Regions from separate parts of the Paenibacillus sp. FSL M7-0420 genome, predicted to be linked through region 1. Evidence: riboswitches for the same ligand, from Rfam matches in the RefSeq annotation. Region 1 holds a riboswitch; each other region holds the start of a gene.
What was found. A riboswitch is a leader RNA that binds a small molecule or an ion and turns the genes downstream of it on or off. The one in region 1 is predicted to bind cyclic di-GMP.
Positions count from the first base shown of each region.

Region 1 (7,705 bases):
GGAGGAGGTTGTTCCGCTGGTACATCCCATCCCTGCTAAGGGACGTCTGGGTTTCTGGGAATATCCTGTGCTGGAAGAGGAATTGTGAATTTCTTGACGGCAATGTGAAGAAAAATTGCTCCAGATTGGCTGTCAGCTGGTATAATTGGGATATTCGGCGGGAAATCTTCCTATATATAAGGATAGTTGTGCTCTGAGGCGGTCTACCGCTGGAGAGGGGCAGAAATGCCGGGAAGGAGCGTATGCATAATAGATGGGAAGCCTTCTAATTGCATGGCTTTGTATGCTTTGTTTGTTTCTTGCGTTCAGGGATCAGGTAAGCCGGAGAATCCTGTACCCGGTAGCTGTGGTGGTGATATGCGGCACGCTCGGGTATTGGACGTTGTTAATGTAACCGCATCCGGGTGAACATTTCATGCAGAAGTCTGCCGCTTGCGGCAGGCTTCTTTGGTTAGCCCTGCTCCATCTTCTCCATACCCAGGTATCTGCGCATATGCAGAGTGGCCTGGGCTGCAATCACATCATCCAGCAGCAGCATCCGCTCGTGATAACCCCTGCAGACGAATTTGGCTTCAACACCCGCCTCCAGCCGCTGCTGCTCATAGACTTTCAGACCACGGGCGCGCATCCCGGCACGGACCTCCCGCAGATCAGCAGAAGCGGCATGGACGGCCGTCTGGATCACCTCCAGATAAGGCGCAGGCGTGCGCAGCTCTGAGGATATAGCAGAAGCATCGCGCTCGAAGGCGGATAAAATAAGCGGCAGCAAAATATAGGATTTGACCAGCAGGTTATCCTGGCTCTCTGCTCTTTGCATCCTTCTCAACCCCTCGAAGAGAACGTATATTCGCATTGTAACTCATCCTTCAAAAAATAATCAATGGGTTTTATAAATTAACTCAAATAATGTGATATATTTCACAAAAAAATAAGATGAATTATTTTATATTAAAATTGAAATATTAAAGATTAAGGATTGAAAAATAAATCAGCTCAAAGGAGAATGGCAATGAGTCATGAAGGAAGTCTCCGCCGTGGTTTGGTATTCGGGATCATTCTAAGTGTTCCGCTCTGGGTATCGATGATTGGCTGGGTTCAGCTGTTCGGGTCTGCCTAGGCGACATTTTATTCAAAATATATGAAGTCTATTAGCAGGTGTCGTCCCTATGGGCGGCACTTTTTTTCTGAGCTGAGCTGCCTGTAAATAGGTAAAATTGCATTGAACAGGAGCAGACAATGAGTTCGAGGGGCCTGAGGGCTATAAAATAGGACAAATGAATCAAATTTAAATAATATAAATTGATATTATTATAGGGAAGAGAGACAAACGGCTACAGCCAATCTTCTGATTTCTCGACTTTTTTCGTCAATAAATAAAAAGAGACTCGCCCCTGAACCCTTATGGTACAAGGGATCAATGAGGAACCATCGAAAAATATAATTTCAAAAAATATACTGGGAATGGATTGACAATAGGATGGGGGAGCGGATAAACTGAAATTAGTACAAAAGTAACAAATGTCATAGACTCAACGATGAATTTACATAAGTTACTCCCAATTTCATACCGAAATCATGTACAAACGCAAACCGGATCGAAAGAACGGGACGCAAAGTCAGGAATCTACTGTCTCTAAAGTTGAGACTAGGGTCGTCCGGCCGCCGTGAAGCTAACCCTTCTTGGCGGTCTTTTTGTTGTTATAGTCGCGTGACAGATTCATAGAATAGTAACTAGGAGGTGTGGACTATTGAAAAAAGGAGTACGTAAAACAGCCGCCATCCTTATGGCAGGCTTATTGACCGTATCCAGTGCTTTTACGTGGGGCACGGATGTCAGAGCAGCTTCAGGGGTTCCTTATACGCCAACACCGGTTTTGGGGGTCGCAGGGAATTTTAATGCTTTTATTCTTGGGGATTTCACACAAGGCGGTGATCAGATTGAAGGCCGTCTGGCAGCGGCGGGGAACATTACCCTCACCGGAGGTTACGGAGTAGCCAGGGCATACAGGAATGCTTCGCCTACGGATGTGCTGGTTGCGGGCAAGAATTTTGAACATTCGGGTAGCGGAGAAATTTACGGAAATGTGGTATACGGGGACAGCATTACAGTCAATGAGCCCCAGGTTAAAATTATAGGTACTAAGAGGAAAGAGAAGCCGATTGATTTTGCAGCCGAGCAGCAGGCTCTGATCTCCCGTTCCACAGAGTATGGGGCCTTGGCTGACACGAATGAGATCGGCAATAACAATTATGGACAGCTCAAGATAAGTGCACCGGATCGTTTCAATGTAGTTCATTTGGATGCCTCGACACTGGCGAAGACCAACTATATTGAATTCAACATTGCCCAGAACGCTACGCTGATTATTAATATAAGCGGGCCTACAGTCAATGTGCCGAGCTTTTCAATGAATAACGGCAGAGCCAGTCAAGTATTGTTCAACTTTTACGAAGCTTCTGAGGTGAATATCGCTAATACCTCCTTCTATGGCAGCATTCTCGCACCCAGAGCGGATGTTCATTATGCCCGAGCAGAGCTGTACGGAACCCTGATTGCAAAATCTTTTAGCGGCGGGGTAGAGATGCACCTGGGATTGTACGAGGGAGAGGGGCCGCCGCCGAGTCCGACGCCGACCGCAACGCCGACACCTAGTCCGACACCAACGGCAACGCCGACAGTGAAACCAACACCAACGGTAACGCCAACGCCGACTGTGAAACCAACACCAACGGTAACGCCTACACCAACAGTGAAACCTACACCAACGGTAACACCAACGCCAACGGTAACGCCTACACCTACAGTGAAGCCTACACCCACAGTAAAACCTAGCCCGACACCTGTGTGCACCCCAACTCCAAAGCCAACGCCGACTGTAAAGCCGACACCAACGCCAACTGTGAAGCCAACGCCGACGCCGACCGTGAAGCCGACGCCGACGCCGACCGTGAAGCCGACGCCAACACCGACCGTGAAGCCAACGCCGACACCGACCGTGAAGCCAACGCCAACGCCGACTGTGAAGCCAACACCAACGCCGACCGTGAAGCCGACACCAACGCCGACCGTGAAGCCAACGCCAACACCGACCGTGAAGCCAACGCCGACACCGACCGTGAAGCCAACACCAACGCCAACGGTGAAGCCAACACCGACGCCGACCGTGAAGCCGACACCAACGCCGACCGTGAAGCCAACACCAACGCCGACCGTGAAGCCGACACCAACGCCGACCGTGAAGCCAACACCGACGCCGACCGTGAAGCCGACACCAACGCCAACGGTAGAACCGACACCGACACCAACGGCAGTACCGACACCAACGCCAACGGCAGTACCGACACCAACGCCAACAGCAGTACCGACACCAACACCAACGGCAGTACCGACACCAACACCAACGGCAGTACCGACACCAACACCAACGGCAGTACCGACACCAACGCCAACGGCAGTACCGACACCAACGCCAACAGCAGTACCGACACCAACGCCAACAGCAGTACCGACACCAACGCCAACAGCAGTACCGACACCAACACCAACGGTAGTACCGACACCAACACCAACAGCAGTACCGACACCAACGCCAACAGCAGTACCGACACCAACACCAACGGCAGAACCGACACCAACACCAACGGCAGTACCGACACCAACGCCAACGGCAGTACCGACACCAACACCAACGGCAGAGCCGACACCAACGCCAACGGCAGAGCCGACACCGACGCCGACAGCGGTGCCTACGCCAACGCCAACGGTAGAACCGACACCAACGCCAACGGCAGAGCCAACACCGACGCCGACAGCGGTGCCTACGCCAACACCAACGGCAGAGCCGACACCAACGGTAGAGCCAACGCCAACACCAACGGCAGAGCCAACACCAACACCGACGGTAGAGCCGACACCAACGCCAACGGCAGAGCCAACACCAACACCGACGGTAGAGCCGACACCAACGCCAACGGTAGAACCGACACCGACACCAACGGTAGAGCCAACGCCAACACCAACGGCAGAGCCAACACCAACACCGACGGTAGAGCCGACACCAACGCCAACGGTAGAACCGACACCAACGCCAACAGCGGTGCCTACGCCAACACCAACGGCAGAACCGACACCAACACCAACGGCAGAGCCGACACCAACGCCAACGGTAGAACCGACACCAACGCCAACGGCAGAGCCAACACCGACGCCAACGGCAGTACCGACACCGACGCCAACGGCAGTACCGACACCGACACCAACAGCAGAGCCGACACCAACGCCAACGGCAGAGCCGACACCAACGCCAACGGCAGAGCCGACACCAACGCCAACGGCAGAGCCAACACCGACGCCGACGATAGAACCGACACCAACACCAACGGCAGAGCCAACACCGACGCCAACAGCAGTACCGACACCAACGCCAACACCAACACCAACACCAACACCAACACCAACACCAACACCGACACCGACACCAACACCAACACCGACACCAACGCCGACACCGACACCAACGCCGACACCAACGCCGACACCAACACCGACGCCGACACCAACGCCGACGCCGACACCAACGCCGACACCAACACCGACGCCGACACCAACACCGACGGTAGAGCCGACACCAACGCCGACACCAGATCCAACACCAGTAACAACGCCAGCGCTAACATCGCCGCCGTTCAGTTTCCCTCCAGTGCCTACGCCGACTCCGATTATCGGATTTATCGTGAGCAATGATGTGGCTGTGAATGATGATCCGCTGCCGCTTGGGCCTGTAGCAACTCCGATAGCTACAACAGTACCGGCATCAACGCCGACACCGGCTATTGCGGTTGCGCCAATAGCAGCAACACCGGAGCCAACGCCTTCAGCAGAACCGGCACCCGATGTAGTCCTTATTGATGATGAGGTTCCTCTAGGCGGTGTGCCTGTGGATGGAACCTTGCCGAAGACGGGCGAATCCAGTCCGGCGCCTTATTATTTTGCCGGTTTGGCACTCGCTGGTCTGGGCTTGATTCTTAGAAGAACCACCAGAAACAGCAAACGTAAATGAGTGACCGGAACTGAGATTTATATAAACAAACAATGATCCTGTGATTTGACAAGGGCTGCTTTCGGAGAAGACGTTCTCCTGGAAGCAGCTCTTTTTTCGTTGGAAATAAGTGCCCGGATACAGAATGTATGCGAAAAACAACATACAATGTGCCGGTGAGAGAGTCAGCGGACCAAATGTATGCGAAAAACAATATACAATGTGCCGATGAGAGAGGCAGCGGACCAAATGTATGTGGAAAATAGCATACATACATGCAATCTGCTGCGGGAAGGCGAGTGTGCTAAATAGAGTCCACCTGCTTCTTTCAAGAGTCTTGCAGAGTGCAATGGATTTGAAGTTTGTGAAGAGAAAGAAATTCATGCTGAATCTCTTACCGTAGCCCCAGCCGTATTTTTAGTTGGCCGTACTCCCATGCTATACTAGGCTCAAATTAATATGGTTGCTTACTGAAGGAGGAACGTTGATGTGGATGATATACCTGCTTGTGGTGCTGATCGTGGTGGCCGGAGGGGTGGGGTATGCCGGATTCTATTTTTATGGAGTAGCCATTAAGCGGGCCCCTAAGGAATTCCTGGCCAAGACCCCAGACCTTAAGATTGATCCGCCGCCGGTGGCCGGAGCCTCGTGGGGAGAAGGAGCGGAGTGGGTGTCCCGGCAGACCTTCCGTGAGGTAGAACTGGTGTCTGAGGATGGGCTCAAGCTGCAAGGCTATTATCTGGCGTCAGCACGTGCTGCGGGACGGACGGTCATTGTTGCCCACGGTTATTCCGGGAAGGCCAAGGATATGGGAGCGACCGCCAAGAACTATTATGAGAACCTGGGGTACAATGTGCTGCTGCCTGATGCCAGGGGACACGGGAAAAGTGAAGGAGATTATATCGGCTTTGGCTGGCCGGAGCGCCGGGATTATCTGAAATGGATCGGATTCGTCCTGCAGGAGAACGGCCCGGACGCGCAGATCGTGCTGCATGGCGTATCGATGGGCGGAGCCACGGTGCTGATGACGTCCGGCGAGGAGCTTCCTCCGCAGGTCAAGGCGATTGTCGCCGATTGCGGCTACACCTCGGTCAAGGCACAGCTGTCCTATCAGCTGAAGCGGATGTATCGTCTGCCCAGCTTCCCGTTTGTGCCGGTGGCCAGTCTGGTGACCCGGATGAAGGCCGGTTATTCCTTCGGGGAGGCGTCTGCGCTGAAGCAGGTACGCAAGGCCAAGGTGCCAATTCTGTTCATCCACGGGGATGCGGATAAGTTCGTGCCTTATGCGATGATGAATGAGCTGTATGAGGCCTGTAAGAGTCCGAAGGAGAAGCTGGTGGTGCATGGAGCGGGGCATGGTCTTGCCTATGATACGGATAAAAACACATACATCCGCACAGTAGGCGAATTCGTGGAACGCTATGTACACAGCCCGGCTGCCGCTGAATCTGTCCGGTAAAAGTCCATAGAACGTAGACGCGCCCGATATCCGCTGACAGCGGTTATCGGGCGCTAATTATGTTCCACACATGGAGCCTTTCCCTGAAGAACAGAGAAGCAGCGGGCCATGTCTTATCGGTATATTAATCCCCCGCCGTCTGTGAGCAAGACGGGTGTCGTTATTCCTTGTTATTTCCAGCAGCCGTGTGGCGAGAATAATCCTTCCAATACGACAAAAGCCCTACCTCTCTTTTGTCCTTGCGGCTCCGTGGCCGCGCCAGTGTGAATCGGAATGCTATGTTCGAATTTAATCTCATAAAAGGGATAAGTACTGCAAGAAAACGTAAGATATTGTGTCCAAACCGCCGATAATATAGAGAAGTGATTCATCGGCCTGACATCTTCTTGATGGGGATAAACATACTCGAAAACAAATATTATTTTATTATAGCACGGGAATTATAAATACGCAAGAGTATATTGGGCTGAGGCCCGGGCAGGAATGAGGGGACAGATGGAACTATACAGAATTTTTTTGAAGCAACAGATCCGGAACTATATCTTCGGTTCAGCTGTAGCGGTACTCGCGGTCGGGAGTCTGCTTATGCTATCTTCCCTGGAGATCAGCCGGGTTGAATATTACCGCCTCTTACTGGTGCTTGTTTGTTCTTTTGTAATAATGGCGTCTATAGAGATTACTGTCTTTCTCAGACAGATCAGGCCCATACGGGCTGCGCTCGTTCAGGAGAATGCTGCGCTATCGATGCTGGAAGAAGCATATCTGCACACGCACCTGCTGCCCAAACGGGCTATACAGCGGATTATGGGCCCGCATCTGCTCGGATTATCCGTTCCGGCTCTGCTGCTGTCGGTGTGGATGATCCATTCTGGCTGGGTCACGTTTCCGTACTTCTATCTGATTCTGGCGATGTGCTGCGCAGTGCTTGTGGCTTGTATGCATTCCCTCATTGAATTCTTCCTGACCTGCACCTCCATTATTCCGCTGATCAAGGAATTCAGGAACCGTGCGCTGGAGCAGTACGGTGTGGATTTTTCCCTGGAGGGCCATGTGTTCGTGCCGATACGCCCCAAATTCCTGGTGAGCTGTATGCTGATCGGTACCTTTCCGCTGTTCCTGTTTATTATGGCCACGCATATCCGTATGAACGGTGAGGGGGACTCGATAGTCGTCGTCGGACTTCAGAGCTATTGGGCCTGGGCGGGGA
Region 1 covers NZ_JBBOCJ010000001.1:188,182-195,886, forward strand. The annotation lists gene MKX51_RS00835 (ASCH domain-containing protein) at 1-88, shown strand, start outside; gene MKX51_RS00840 (hypothetical protein) at 452-817, opposite strand; cyclic di-GMP riboswitch class I at 1,575-1,667, shown strand; gene MKX51_RS00845 (choice-of-anchor A family protein) at 1,749-5,060, shown strand; gene MKX51_RS00850 (alpha/beta hydrolase) at 5,533-6,498, shown strand; gene MKX51_RS00855 (HD-GYP domain-containing protein) at 6,994-7,705, shown strand, end outside.

Region 2 (7,705 bases), 6.7 Mb from region 1:
CTCAATTGGCTTGGAATACACGAAAATCACTGCGGTAGCCAGGCCGAGGATATTGGCGAGAATGAACCCGGTCAGCGCTTCGCCCAGCGTAACCAGCGTATGCGACCAGAGCGAGCTATTAATTGCCGAGACTACCTGCGTAGGCGCAGGCAGCAGATACATAGGCACCGACAGGAGACGTACAGCCAGCTCCCAGAGAAGCAGGAAGCCGAGCGCAAACGTGACCGGGTACAGGGTGTCTTTGATTTTGACCGTCATAGATGCTTCACCCGCTTTCTCAGTTCCTTGACAATCCGGTGGAATTCCGGCAGCTCTTCCATGCCCGCCTCACGCGGGGAGGGCAGCGTCACCGGAATGATATCCGTCACACCGGCGGGCCGGGGAGACATCATCACGACCCGGTCTGACAGCAGCGCGGATTCATGTATGGAATGGGTAACCATCACAATGCTGCTTAGACTGGTCTCCGGGCTCTCCCACAGCCGCAGCAGCTCGAAATTCAGCTTCTCGCGTGTCAGCTCATCCAGCGCGCCGAACGGTTCGTCCATCAGCAGCACCGTCGGATCGGCAGCCAGGGCCCGGGCAATCGCCGCCCGCTGCTGCATCCCGCCGCTGAGCTGATGCGGGAAGTGGTTCAGATAATCCTGCAGACCGACCAGGCGCAGGGCACTTTCTGCTTTTTCACGCGCCTCGGCTTTACTGAACTTCTTCTTCTCGCCCAGCTCCAGCGGCAGCATGACATTCTGTAGCGCACTGAGCCACGGCATCAGGACCGGCTTCTGAAAGACCATGCCCAGGGACAGATCCGGGGAGGCATACGCCACCTCTCCACCGGCTTCCGGGCTTAATAGCCGCAGCATTAGCCGGAGTGTTGTGGATTTCCCGCAGCCGCTCGGTCCAAGAATCGAAATGAACTCATTGCGGTATACATCAAGGCTGACCTTATCCAGCACAGGCACGTTGCCGAAGGAAAGAGAGCAGTTGCGCAGGGAGAGCATGGTTTCCCGGGTACCGGGATGCTGCGCGGCGGCAGTATCCAGCTGTTCTTTGATCGCTGTTGTCATTATCGGGTCCCTCCTTATTTCAAAAACTCATTGGTGAACAATCCGCCGGTATCCTGTTCCTTTTTCACAAATCCCAGCTCGACCAGATTCTTCTGCAATGTCTCCCAAGATGCCTCGTCCATTGAGCCCAGCGGGAGCTTCTCCGGATCAAGCAACGGAATGCTGGCCTTCATCATATTGACCTCATGCTTCAGATCCAGCTTCTCGCCATATTTCAGACCGAATTCTGCCGCCTCTTCCGGATGCTTCACCGCATAATCCCAGCCCTGCATAGACGCCTGCACGAAGCTTGCGACCATCTCCGGGTCCTTCTTGATGACAGACTCCGTGGTGAATAAGGTATCGGCATAGAAATTGATGCCATAGTCGTTCGGGTCGATAATATTCACTTCCTTGCCCTGCTCCTCTACAGCCAGCACTTCATTAATGACATAGCCGGGCCAGGCCTTGACCTGCCCGGTCAACAGCGGACTCAGATCGTATTTGACCGGCATCTCTTCGATTTGCGAAGGGTCGATGCCCGCGCTTTTCTCCATGGCCCGGAAGGTCAGCTCTTCGTTGCCGCCCAGCTTAATGCCTACCTTTTGCCCGACAAGGTCCTCCATCGTCTTGATCCCGGACTCTTTGAGTGTGAACATGACGAACGGGGTTTTGCGGTAGATCGCGGATAACGCTTTGACAGGGACGCCTTTCTCTCTGGCGATGACGACCTGGTCGGCACCCGTAACTCCGAACTCCTCACTGCCGGAAGCTACCATCTGCACAGCGGGGAAATCCGAGCCCCCCGGGCGGATCTCAACATCCAGCCCCGCTTCTTTATAGAAGCCTTTTTCCACCGCGGTATAAAAGCCGGCAAACTGCGCCTGGTGAATCCACTTCAGCCGGAGCACCACCTTCTTCAGCTCGCCTGAGCCTTCCGCTCCCTGGCCTTCGGCCTTACCGGCTTCCGTAGTGTTACCGCAGGCGGTCAGGAGCAGCATCAGCGAGGTTAACAGCATCAGCGCTTTCGTTCTGGACTTGTTCCACATGGTTATTCCCCCGTTTATGAATGATTTAGTATTGCTCCAGCGCACGCAGCACCGCTTGTGAATCACTTACACTGCCGAACACCCCGCCCTGCATTTGAACCATACTCAGCGCCGCCAGGTGATTCGCTTCATCCGTCGCTCCCGTGCAATCCGCAAGAATCAGACACTCGTACCCGCGGTCATTGGCTTCCCGCATCGTGGTGTGTACACAGACATCGGTAGTAATACCAGTCAGAATCAGATGGGTAATTCCTTTATTCTTCAGGATCAGGTCCAGGTCCGTTGCGTAAAAGCTCCCTTTGCCCGGCTTGTCTATAATGTACTCTCCGCCAGCAGGCGCCAGCTCCTCAATGATCTGCCAGCCGCGCTCCCCCCGCACGAGGATTCGTCCCGCCGGTCCTTCGGAGCCGATCTCGGCCCCAATCTGGCGGCTGCGCCACCGTTTGTTCGCCGGCAGATCCGACAGATCCGGCTTATGCCCCTCGCGGGTATGGATCACGGTGAACCCTTCAATCTCCCGGATACGTGCCAGCAGCCGCTGAATGGGCTGAATCGCCCTCGCTGTTAATGAGAGGTCATAACCCATTCTCTCGACGTAACCGCCCTTGCCGCAAAAATCCGTCTGCATGTCGATAATCATCAGCGCTGTCTTCGCCGGGTCCACAGCCCCGTCATAAGGCCAGATGTAAGGTGTTGCTGCAATCTGCATGGTTTATGCTCCTCTCCTGATGTCGCTATCTCTATTAATGTTATATTAGTTAACATTAATTCGCGTTTCCTTGGTATGAGTTAGATTATATTACAATGAATTTGGGATGTCTTCGGTTTTATTACGAAATAATACACTGAATGTTTGTGTTTATTTACATAGTTAACATATACATAACATTTATACTCGCAATACTCCTTATCAAAAAGGAACACTCCGGGTCTTACCAAGCCCAGAGTGTCCCAACAGTTCAATGCTCACACTTTCCTCCTTCTGCCTCTTCCATAAGCTGTAAGCGCTGGGAAACCAGTTTTTTTGTCGAAATAGAGCTGCATATTTCGAGTTTTTTGATAAATAGGCATAATATAGTTGAAAAATAGCTCTTTAAGTACTAGAATTAAGCTTGTTTGCAGAAGTTAATGACGCATAAGAACTATTTATGATTCTTTTTGTCGATTGCAGTCGACCACTATTCATTGCCTCTACAGGATGTATATCATTGATCTATTTCTAAAGGCAAACTCCCCGAAAGGGCAGGACGCAAAGCTATGGGCCTAAGAACGCCAGAATCTGCGTTTACGGTTGCCAGGCTGCCAATAGAGACCACTTAAGCCAGCTGTTCAGGAGGGGAAGCCTCCCAGGCTTGATGATGTTCTTTTTCTGTACGAATTGCCATTGATCATACGAAAAAGTGAGGTTACAACCATGCCGCAGCAGGATATCGAACCAAGCCGATATGAATTCGTAGAGTCCCTGATGCTCGAACGTAAAGGTCTCCTGGATTCATTCTCTGTGGAGGGCCGGACTTCTGACGGGACAACTGGAGATAAGAATGGAATTATCCTCGTGCAGGACAACCAGATATTTATTACTCCCCCGCTCCCCGGAGGTGCTCCCGCCCGCATTTCTGCGATCCACCCTGTTGTCCTGAAGATCAACTGGAAGACCGTTACAGAACCAACCGAGGTGACCAGGGCGGATTATATCACTTGGGAGATCTGTGAGAAGCCGCAATATGAAATTACCGTATCGCCTGACAAGCTCAAGGTCCACTTCACTTTATACCGTGCAGAGAAGTACGCCTGGAATCTGGTCAACTGTCCTGCCGCCTTCGAAGCGGTTGTCCGTGCCCAGCCCAATCCGGCGATGCTGCTGTCCACGCTCACCATAGAACAGATTATCGCCTCACTGGACAACCGTTTTATTCTGCGCAACCTGAACATTCCCGCCCTGTACGCGGAGCTGGAGAACCCTACATATCTTCCCGTTTGCATCGCTGAAGGAAGATCCCCGCTGCCCGGCAAGGAAGCCCGGCTGGAATTCCTGCTGCCGGAGCATACACTGGAGGGGAACCGGATGCTTCAGGGACAGGGAGCCCCGGGTCAGAAGCCTGAGGATACCATGGAGTATCTCCGTTTCCCGGGGGCCCCCTTTACCTTTGCAGGCGAAGTCTTCGCCCGCAAACTGCCGCCCGAAGAAGGCATTCCCGGCCTCGATACAGACGGAAGGGTACTGCCCCCTCCCCCGCCGCAGGATCTCTACTTTGCTGCCGGTAATCATGCCAAGCTCCTTCCCTGCGGTCATATCGTGGCCCGGCATACCGGCAGACCCCGCATCTGCGGAGGAAACAGCAGCGTCCGGATATGTGACTTCCCTCCGGCCTGTCTGCTGACCAGCGAGATGACCGATCCTGCGGGCGATGTTATGTTCGCAGGTGACATCATTGTACCGGGAGATCTGGAAGGACCTGTACGGGTTGAAGCCCTCGGGAATGTGTACGTCTATGGCGATATCCGCCAATCTACAATTATAGCCACCGGCAGTATTTACGTTAGCGGCCAGGTCACCGGCAGCGGCCTGTACGCCGGACACGCCGGGGTACTGCAGCATCGTCTGCATAGCCTCGCAAGCCTGCTGCGGACAGAGACGGACGGACTGCTGGAGGCAGCGCGCCAGCTGGCCAAGAATGTGGAATCCCGCCAGCAATCCGTGAATTACGGCCTGGTAGTCATGCTGCTGCTGGAAGATAAATACAGCCACCTCGGCAGCCTGATCCGTGATCTTCAGGCTGCCCTGAGCCGTATGAACGGAGAGTTCGGCTCCGGCACAGACCCGCTCCGGCAGATGCTTGAGGTATTCGCCCATCCGGGACAATTCACCGGGTACATCACAGACAGTGTGCTAAGCCGCTTCTCCAGGCTGCTCCTCAAGCTGAGCGAGGAGATTGAGCTGCTCCAGGAGGAGCATGCGGTAATTAATCTTGCCCGGTCGCAGGAGAGCCGCCTGGAGTCCGGCGGCAAGCTGCTTGTGCGTGATTCTGCTAAGACTACTACTATATAAGGAGAAGTGAGCGCGTGAGATATAACCGTCTGGGCAATAGCGGCCTGCAGGTGTCCGCCCTGGGTCTTGGAACCAATTCCTTCGGCAAACGGGCAGATCAGGAGACCTCGGTCCGCATTCTGCACACCGCTATGGATCAGGGCATCAATTTCATCGATACCGCCAATATCTATGCCGGCTCTGAATCGGAGCGGATCATTGGCCTTGCGCTTGAAGGCAGACGCCATAACGCTGTGCTGGCGACCAAGGCCGGATTGCCGAAGCATGAGGGACCCGGCGGCAGCGGCTCTTCGCGCCATCATCTGATGCAGGAGCTGGAGGGCAGCCTGCGCCGGCTGAAGACCGACTATGTGGATCTGTACCAGATTCACACCTTCGACCCCTACACACCGCTGGAGGAAACACTGCGCACGCTGGATGATCTGATCTCCGCAGGCAAGGTGCGGTATATCGGAGCCTCCAATTATGCCGCCTGGGAGCTGATGAAGGCGCTCGGAATCAGCGAAGCGCGTAACTGGGCGAAATACATCTCTATCCAATGCAGCTATTCGCTGGCTGACCGCACGCCCGAAGCCGAGCTGCTTCCGCTCTGCCTGGATCAGGGTCTGGGCATCATCCCATACTTCCCTCTGGCGGGCGGCATTCTTACCGGCAAATATGCCGGCAGCAGCAGTGCCCCTGCCGGCTCCAGAGCAGAGACCGATCCGAACTTCCGCCGCTTCCTTACCCCGGAGCGCATCTCGCTCGGGGAGCAGGTTCAAGCAATTGCGGAGGAGATGGGCACTTCACCTGCGGCTCTATCCCTGGCCTGGCTGATGAACCGGCCCGCCGTCTCCACGGTGATTGTCGGCGCAACTGCAGTAGAGCAGGTACAGCATAATCTGCAGAGTCTCTCTGCTTCACCGGATGCAGGAACACTTGAGCAGCTTGACCAGGCCAGCGCCGCCCTCCGCACCGGCGAGCCGTTTGCAGTCTACCGGCTGCCGTAAACGCTGACGGTGATGTTCATATCCATACACAAAAGCGAGCCTCCGTATACGGAGACTCGCTTTTGTGTATTTTGGCTAATGCTGAATCTGTATGGTATTAGACCGCAGCAATGAACCGCTCCATGTCTTCCTGTACGGTAGTAATCCCGCCGATACCGAAGGTATCGACCAAGACCTTGGCTACATTAGGCGACAGGAACGCCGGAAGTGTAGGACCCAGGTGAATGTTCTTCACGCCCAGATGCAGCAGCGCCAGCAGTACGATGACCGCCTTTTGCTCATACCAGGCAATGTTATAGGAGATCGGAAGATCGTTGATATCCGCCAGACCGAACACTTCCTTCAGCTTAAGCGCTATAACCACAAGGGAATAGGAGTCATTGCACTGACCGGCATCAAGCACGCGGGGAATTCCGCCGATATCGCCAAGCGCCAGCTTGTTATATTTGTATTTGGCACAGCCTGCGGTAAGGATCACCGTGTCACTAGGCAGCTCTGCTGCGAAGTCGGTGTAATAATTCCGGCTCTTCATCCGTCCGTCGCAGCCGGCCATGACGAAGAATTGCTTGATGGCGCCGCTCTCTACCGCTCCAACCACCTGATCCGCCACATTCATTACAGCCGCATGCGCGAAGCCGCCGATAATCTCGCCTGTCTCAATCTCCACCGGAGCGCTGCAGCTCTTGGCCTGCTCGATCAGGGGTGAGAAATCCTTCTCTCCGTCCGCGCCTGCCGCGATATGCTGAATTCCCGGATACCCGGTGTTGCCTGTCGTGTACAGCCGGTCTTTGTAGCTGTCCTTCGGCGGCACGATGCAGTTCGTGGTCATCAGAATTGGACCATTGAAGCTGGCAAATTCCTCATTCTGCTTCCACCATGCATTGCCGTAGTTGCCAACGAAATGGCTATACTTCTTGAAGGCCGGATAGTAGTGGGCCGGCAGCATCTCACTGTGCGTATACACATCCACTCCGGTACCCTCGGTCTGCTTCAGCAGCGCCTCCATATCCTTAAGATCATGACCGCTGATCAGAATACCAGGATTCGTGCCCACACCAATGTTCACTTTGGTAATCTCAGGGTTGCCGTAGGCTGCTGTGTTCGCACGGTCAAGCAAGGCCATCACATCCACGCCGAACTTGCCGCATTCCAGCACCAGAGCCGTCAGCTCACCGCCGCTCAGACTGTCATCAAGGGCAGCAGCCAAGCCTTTTTCCATAAAAGCATGGGCTCCTGCTTCATAGAAGCCCAATACCGCAGCATGCTCCATGTAAGCAGCCATCCCCTTCAGACCGTAGGTCAGCAGTTCGCGCAAGGAACGGATATCCTCATGTTCTGTAGCTAACACACCTACCGTTACCGCCTTGTCCATCAGCTCTTCATCAGTCCCTGCATTCCAGTTCGCCGCGTCATGATCAGACAGATACGCCGCCACTCCGGCATCCGCCACCCTGCTGCGCCACGTATCCCGCAGGGCCAGACCCTCGCGGATCTTCGCGGTGAAATATTCCGGCACAAAGTTGGCATTGGTAATCGTAGCGAACAAGCTCTCTATAATAAATCTCTCCGTCACCG
Region 2 covers NZ_JBBOCJ010000001.1:6,911,229-6,918,933, forward strand. The annotation lists gene MKX51_RS29630 (ABC transporter permease) at 1-258, opposite strand, end outside; gene MKX51_RS29635 (ABC transporter ATP-binding protein) at 255-1,064, opposite strand; gene MKX51_RS29640 (ABC transporter substrate-binding protein) at 1,079-2,092, opposite strand; gene biuH (biuret amidohydrolase) at 2,118-2,801, opposite strand; cyclic di-GMP riboswitch class I at 3,307-3,399, shown strand; gene MKX51_RS29650 (flagellar assembly protein A) at 3,507-5,141, shown strand; gene MKX51_RS29655 (aldo/keto reductase) at 5,156-6,130, shown strand; gene hcp (hydroxylamine reductase) at 6,228-7,705, opposite strand, start outside.
Region 2: another riboswitch for cyclic di-GMP. It lies ahead of MKX51_RS29650 (flagellar assembly protein A); the one in region 1 lies ahead of MKX51_RS00845 (choice-of-anchor A family protein).

Region 3 (7,705 bases), 190 kb from region 1:
CCTCCTGCGTCACCCCATCGCTCATAGCGGATTACGGTGGTACAGTAATTTCAAACTGTTGTCCTTCGACTACGCCTGTCGGCCTCGCCTTAGGTCCCGACTTACCCTGAGCGGACGAGCCTTCCTCAGGAAACCTTGGGCTTTCGGCGGATCAGATTCTCACTGATCTTTTCGTTACTCATACCGGCATTCTCACTTGTATGCTGTCCAGCGCTCCTTACGGTACACCTTCAACCCACATACAACGCTCCCCTACCCCAGGATCGACTTCACTCCAGCTTCGAAGTTCGTGTCTATCCCCTGGAGTCATTTAGCCAACCATCCTTTCAGATGATTTATTGGCATTCATGATTCCGGATAAACACGCCTCAAAGGCGCAGTGAAGTCGATCCTAGCCATAGCTTCGGTGGTGTGTTTAGCCCCGTTACATTTTCGGCGCAGAGTCACTCGACCAGTGAGCTATTACGCACTCTTTCAATGGTGGCTGCTTCTAAGCCAACATCCTGGTTGTCTGTGCAACTCCACATCCTTTCCCACTTAACACACACTTGGGGACCTTAGCTGATGGTCTGGGCTGTTTCCCTTTTGACAATGGATCTTAGCACTCACTGTCTGACTCCCGGCAAGAAGTAAATGGCATTCGGAGTTTGACTGAGCTTGGTAACCCTTGCGGGCCCCGCACCCAATCAGTGCTCTACCTCCACCACTCCATTCACCGAGGCTAGCCCTAAAGCTATTTCGGGGAGAACCAGCTATCTCCGAGTTCGATTGGAATTTCTCCGCTACCCCCACCTCATCCCCGCATTTTTCAACATGCGTGGGTTCGGGCCTCCAGTGCGTGTTACCGCACCTTCACCCTGGACAGGGGTAGATCACACGGTTTCGGGTCTACGTCCACATACTAAATCGCCCTATTCAGACTCGCTTTCGCTGCGGCTCCGGCTTCTCACCTTAACCTTGCATGTTAAACGTAACTCGCCGGTTCATTCTACAAAAGGCACGCCATCACCCATAGAAAGGGCTCTGACTTTTTGTAAGCACACGGTTTCAGGTTCTATTTCACTCCCCTTCCGGGGTGCTTTTCACCTTTCCCTCACGGTACTGTTTCACTATCGGTCGCCAGGTAGTATTTAGCCTTAGCAGATGGTCCTGCTGGATTCATACGGGGTTTCACGTGCCCCGCACTACTCGGGATCCGTCTCGGAGAGAACACAGTTTGGGCTACAGGGCTTTTACCTCTATCGCGGGCCTTTCCAGACCTCTTCACCTACTGAATTCCTTTGTAACTCCATGTGAGACGTCCCACAACCCCAAGAGGCAAGCCCCTTGGTTTAGGCTGTTCCGCGTTCGCTCGCCGCTACTGACGGAATCACTATTGTTTTCTCTTCCTCAGGGTACTTAGATGTTTCAGTTCCCCTGGTCTGCCTCTGCGTATCCTATGTATTCAGATACGAGTAACTGCGAATTACCACAGCTGGGTTTCCCCATTCGGACACCCCCGGATCAAAGCTTGCTTACAGCTCCCCGAGGCAGTTTCGTTGTTCGCCACGTCCTTCGTCGGCTCCTGGCGCCTAGGCATCCTCCGTGTGCTCTTAGTAGCTTAACCAATGTGTTTTCCCTAAGGAAAATCACGGTAGCAACTAATAACTATTCCAACTTGCTTACACAAGTTTCAGCTAAAAGATGTTCTAAAACGCAAATTCGTTTCGGTATCCAGTTTTCAAGGATCAAGTTGAGAGCTTAAACTCTCAAAACTGACCAACGAGTGAGCATTCGAACCCAAGGGTTCTTTGGTGGAAGCGAAGCTTCCGATTTGAATGTCCTCATTGCAGAGAACGATTCTCCATAGAAAGGAGGTGATCCAGCCGCACCTTCCGATACGGCTACCTTGTTACGACTTCACCCCAATCATCTACCCCACCTTCGGCGGCTGGCTCCCTTGCGGGTTACCCCACCGACTTCGGGTGTTGTAAACTCTCGTGGTGTGACGGGCGGTGTGTACAAGACCCGGGAACGTATTCACCGCGGCATGCTGATCCGCGATTACTAGCAATTCCGACTTCATGCAGGCGAGTTGCAGCCTGCAATCCGAACTGAGACCGGCTTTGCTGGGATTGGCTCCACCTCGCGGCTTCGCTTCCCGTTGTACCGGCCATTGTAGTACGTGTGTAGCCCAGGTCATAAGGGGCATGATGATTTGACGTCATCCCCACCTTCCTCCGGTTTGTCACCGGCAGTCACTCTAGAGTGCCCAGCTTCACCTGCTGGCAACTAAAGTCAAGGGTTGCGCTCGTTGCGGGACTTAACCCAACATCTCACGACACGAGCTGACGACAACCATGCACCACCTGTCTCAACTTTCCCCGAAGGGCACCTGATGCATCTCTGCTTCGTTAGTTGGATGTCAAGACCTGGTAAGGTTCTTCGCGTTGCTTCGAATTAAACCACATACTCCACTGCTTGTGCGGGTCCCCGTCAATTCCTTTGAGTTTCAGTCTTGCGACCGTACTCCCCAGGCGGAGTGCTTACTGTGTTAACTTCGGCACCAAGGGTATCGAAACCCCTAACACCTAGCACTCATCGTTTACGGCGTGGACTACCAGGGTATCTAATCCTGTTTGCTCCCCACGCTTTCGCGCCTCAGCGTCAGTTACAGCCCAGAAAGTCGCCTTCGCCACTGGTGTTCCTCCACATATCTACGCATTTCACCGCTACACGTGGAATTCCACTTTCCTCTTCTGTACTCAAGTCACCCAGTTTCCAGTGCGACCTCAGGTTGAGCCCAAGGTTTAAACACCAGACTTAAATAACCGCCTGCGCGCGCTTTACGCCCAATAATTCCGGACAACGCTTGCCCCCTACGTATTACCGCGGCTGCTGGCACGTAGTTAGCCGGGGCTTTCTTCTCAGGTACCGTCACTCCGGCAGCAGTTACTCTACCGGACGTTCTTCCCTGGCAACAGAGCTTTACGATCCGAAAACCTTCATCACTCACGCGGCGTTGCTCCGTCAGGCTTGCGCCCATTGCGGAAGATTCCCTACTGCTGCCTCCCGTAGGAGTCTGGGCCGTGTCTCAGTCCCAGTGTGGCCGTTCACCCTCTCAGGTCGGCTACGCATCGTCGCCTTGGTGGGCCGTTACCCCACCAACTAGCTAATGCGCCGCAGGCCCATCCCCAAGCAGCAGATTGCTCCGCCTTTCATTCTCTCCTCAGGAGAAAAAAGAAATTATCCGGTATTAGCTACCGTTTCCGGTAGTTATCCCAGGCTTGAGGGCAGGTTGCCTACGTGTTACTCACCCGTCCGCCGCTAAGTCTGAAAGGAAGCAAGCTTCCTTTCACACTCCGCTCGACTTGCATGTATTAGGCACGCCGCCAGCGTTCGTCCTGAGCCAGGATCAAACTCTCCAAATTGGTATTTAGAAAGAGCGATTGCTCATTTTGAAACATCTGACGAGAATTTACATTCTCTAATTTTGGATCTCACCGAAGTGATCTCCAGATACTCACTCGTTGTTCAGTTTTCAAAGATCAAGCTCGTTGTTAGCGGCGATGTTATCGTCACCAGCAACTCTTATAATATATCACGTTCTTCTGAGCAATGCAAGCTTTATTTTTGAAATCACTTATTTAAGTAATCTCTCATTTCCTTTGCCGCTCCAACAACGCTTATTTATAATAACCTATCCTTCTATTAAAAAGCAACCTTTATATAAATAAAAATAACCCGCTTAATGATTAAGCGGGTTAGTCTCAGATAATGCTATAGTTCACAGCTATTCTTAGTAGAATTTCGCTGCAGTATATTTGCTTGCTGATTTGACCAGTTCTGTTGTTGCTGTTTTCTTGCCCAGACCTGCATCCACTGTAGTATCAATCGTCACCCATTTGCCGTTCAGGAACACTTCGTTCCAGGCATGGTATGAAGTTACATAGCTTGTATTCCCCATAACCAACTTGGTTGGAATCCCTTCACTGCGGAGCATAGTAGCGAACAAGGAAGCGTAATCGTAGCAGATCCCTTTGTTGGTAGCCAGTGTGTTGTCGTTGTTCGGAATATAATCCGTGCTTACACTGTTGGCCAGAGAGTAGTCATATTTCACGTTAGCTACGATGTAATTGTAGATAGCCTTAACTTTGTCTGCATCTGTGGTCAGACCCTTTGTAAGCTGTGCTGCCTTTTGAACGGATTTATCGGAAGAACTCCACTTTACATTCTGTACAGAGCTCAAATATACGGCATTCACATTGCTCATGGAGAGAGATACAGTCTCGGAAGATAGTACTTTGTATTTGTTGCCGGTAGTATTCTCAAGAACGGAGACCTTGTAAGAGCCATTACCTTGTTGCAGCGGGAACGTCTCGGTCGGTTTGGAAGTGTATAAGTTGTAAGTATAGCTGTTATTGTCCTTGGTAATCATGAGCTTCATCTTCTTGTCCTTAGGAACATCGTACGAAACCCCGATAATCCCTTGATCAAGTTGTCCAACATTTAACCAGCTTGAATCTGCATTTGCTGCTTGAGCAGTGCCTGTCTGCACGGAAGTGACGATCACAAAAAGCGTAATCAGCATTAAATAAAACTTCTTCATGGATAAAACCCCTTTCGGTAGCTGGCTGCCATTCTTACGGGAAGGCCCTTTAGCTTTGCGTCCCTACCTTTCGATAGGTTTGCCGTTATCGTATAAGCTTTATCTGTCCAATCTACTACCACATAATGACAGATCCAGAATGAAAACAAACAAAAAAAGCCTCTTCATTCGGTAACTGGCTGCCATCCATGACGGGAAGGCCCTGTAGCTTTGCGTCCCTACCTTTCGATAGGTTTGCCGTTTATCGTGTATTAGCTTTCATAGTTATATCTTACCATATCTATATCTATTAGCAAGACCCAATTGCTAGATTTCACCACAAATATACTAAAATTTTATGTTTTTTCGACCTTTATCGCCTTGTCCTGATAGAATCAGGTCAGCTTCGCGTGAATGATGAGTCTGTGGGTAGGGTTGACTAGCGGATCACAGGTAATAAGGGTCAAAATCTTATCGTCATCCTTTCCCTTCAGTACCGAAATATCGGTAGGCTCTACAATAGATACATCATATACAACATACTTGTATTCCTGTCCGCTTGTAATAACAGTAATGGTATCCCCTTTACCAACCTCATCCAATCTGTTGAACAGCCGCCCTGCCGTTCTTGACCGATGCGCAGCAATCGCTGCATTGCCTACCGCGCCAATCGGAGCTGTCTCCTTCATATGCGCCGCTGCATGCTTCATATTGGTCTTGTTGGCGCCCTCCAGTACAGGCAGCTTCAGATCGATTTTATCGATTTCAATAATAGCGGTGATCTTGCCTCCCACTTCAATCTCGGGCGCTGTAGTGGGCACCGGCTCTTCCGCACCAGACTCTTCCGCCAGCAGCTGGGTGACTTCCGCATAAGGCTTACTCAGATCCTGGCTGGCAGGAGCCGTAGCCGAAGGAACGATTTCACTATAGGCCTGTTCAGCCTCTTCCAGCAGCTTCTGCTGCTGACGGTCCTCGTACCATTCGCTTCCTTTGGGGTAGAGCATAATCAGGACCCCGGCAAGTATAATCAAATAGGATAACTTCCGCATGACAATCGCCTCCGCAATATAGAATAAGTGCTGCCTCCGCAGAATACGGGGAAGATATACGCTCTATCTCTTTAGAATACCCACTTCCGGCTTCCAAAGAAATTAATGATTACTGTAATAAAGGTAACCAGCACCTTGGCCATCAGCACCTGGACTCCCAGCCGGTCAGTCAGCAGATGAATCAGCAGCACCGAAATGCCCAGCACCAGCAGATTCAGCACAATAAATCTCACCAGCTGCATCCGGTCAAAGCCGCTATTGCCTCCTCTGTCCCGGCCCTTGAAGGTCACCTTCTTATTCCAGACAAAGCTGTTGGCCGTCCCGGCGCTGTAGGAAATAATCTGTGCAGGGGTGTTGAGCATCCCCAGGGAATGCAGCAGGGTAAATACCGCAAAATCAATGAACGTGTTAAGCAGGCCCACCGCATTGAATTTCAGAAACTGGATCATGCCTGCGCTCCAGGCCTTATTTTGCATAGTCGCTTTCCTTCCGCGTGTCTTCGGTCTCGGCATCCGGATAGCCCCGTGTCTCGCTTACGATATAGAGCGGTCTGTCCTTCGATTCATCATAGATCCGTCCGATGTATTCCCCGATGACGCCCAGCAGCATCAGCACAATGCCGTTAAACAGCAGGTTAACCCCGACAATGGAGGCCCAGCCCGGTACAGTCCAAGAGGTGAAGACTTTCTGGAATAAGACCAGAAACAGGTAGATGAAGCTGGAGAAGGACAGGAAGAATCCGATATACGAGGCGATTTTGAGCGGCTTGTGCGAGAAGGAGGTGATTCCGTCGAGCGCAAAGCGGATCATTTTCTTAAGCGGATATTTCGTCTCCCCGGCGAAGCGTTCCTCCCGCACATATTCCACCATGGTCTGCCGGAAGCCGACCCAGCTTACCAGCCCCCGTACATAACGGTTCTTCTCCTTCAGGCCGCGCAGCACATCGCAGACCTTACGGTCGATCAGCCGGAAGTCCCCGGTATCCGTGGGAATCTCCACACTGGTCATGCTGCTGAGCAGACGGTAAAAGATTTTGGCTGTCACCTTCTTGAAGAAGGTCTCTCCGTGGCGCTTCAGCCGCTTGGCATAGACTACCTCATAGCCTTCCTTCCACTTGGCGATCATCTGCAGGATGACCTCCGGCGGGTCCTGGAGATCTGCGTCAATGACCACAACAGCCTGGCCTTCAGCATAATCCATACCCGCCGTAATCGCCACCTGATGGCCGAAGTTACGGGAGAAGTCAATCAGCTTGACATGCTCATCCGTATTGCTTATGCCGCGCATAATCTCAGCCGTACGGTCCCGGCTGCCGTCATTGACGAATACTAGCTCATAGGAATCGCCGCAACCATCCATTACTTTTTTGAGCCGCTCGTACGTTACCTGAATGACTTCCTCCTCATTATACATGGGCACAATTACACTATATCTGGCCTTCACAAGGGTTCCTCCTAAATTTATTGTAAGCCACAGCTTCCTTGATGCGCTTCATCAACATCAGCTTTGAGCAACTATGCGGCTCTTACAGCTCCCCTCCTAGAATACCCAGGAAGGGAACCAGCGAAGTACATGAATGATATAACTGCTGTTCACCTGCATGCCGGACAATACCGGATAGAACATTACAAACAGGATGGCGGCGGCCGCAACATAGGCGTACCGCAGATATCTGGCACCCTGGAACCTGCCGTCAAGCAGCTTCAGGATGTACACAATGGATAGAATCATAAACGGCACCATCGCAAAGTAATGGTACAGGAACGTCTCACGCGGCACAAGCATCCACGGAACATATTGTGAGAAGAAGCCGATCCAGATCATATACAGGCTCTTGTCCCGGCGCTTCAGGGTGAACCATACAGCAGCCAGCATCGTGAAGATTCCTGTCCACCAGATCAGCGGATTGCCCATCGTTACTATGCTGCTCGCCTTGCCTGCAGGCAAGCCTTCGCCGCCGCTGAAGAACCACACCGGACGCTTCATGAACGGCCACTCCCACCAGGACGAGGCGAACGGATGTGTAGCTACAAGCTGGCTGTGATAGTTGTACATATTCTTCTGGGCATCAATCAGCCCCTTAACGGTG
Region 3 covers NZ_JBBOCJ010000001.1:377,267-384,971, reverse strand. The annotation lists rRNA gene MKX51_RS01635 (23S ribosomal RNA) at 1-1,606, opposite strand, end outside; rRNA gene MKX51_RS01630 (16S ribosomal RNA) at 1,850-3,410, opposite strand; gene MKX51_RS01625 (transglutaminase-like domain-containing protein) at 3,779-4,588, opposite strand; cyclic di-GMP riboswitch class I at 4,602-4,682, opposite strand; cyclic di-GMP riboswitch class I at 4,756-4,837, opposite strand; gene MKX51_RS01620 (class D sortase) at 4,963-5,616, opposite strand; gene MKX51_RS01615 (GtrA family protein) at 5,688-6,092, opposite strand; gene MKX51_RS01610 (glycosyltransferase family 2 protein) at 6,082-7,059, opposite strand; gene MKX51_RS01605 (glycosyltransferase family 39 protein) at 7,156-7,705, opposite strand, start outside.
Region 3: another riboswitch for cyclic di-GMP. It lies ahead of MKX51_RS01625 (transglutaminase-like domain-containing protein); the one in region 1 lies ahead of MKX51_RS00845 (choice-of-anchor A family protein).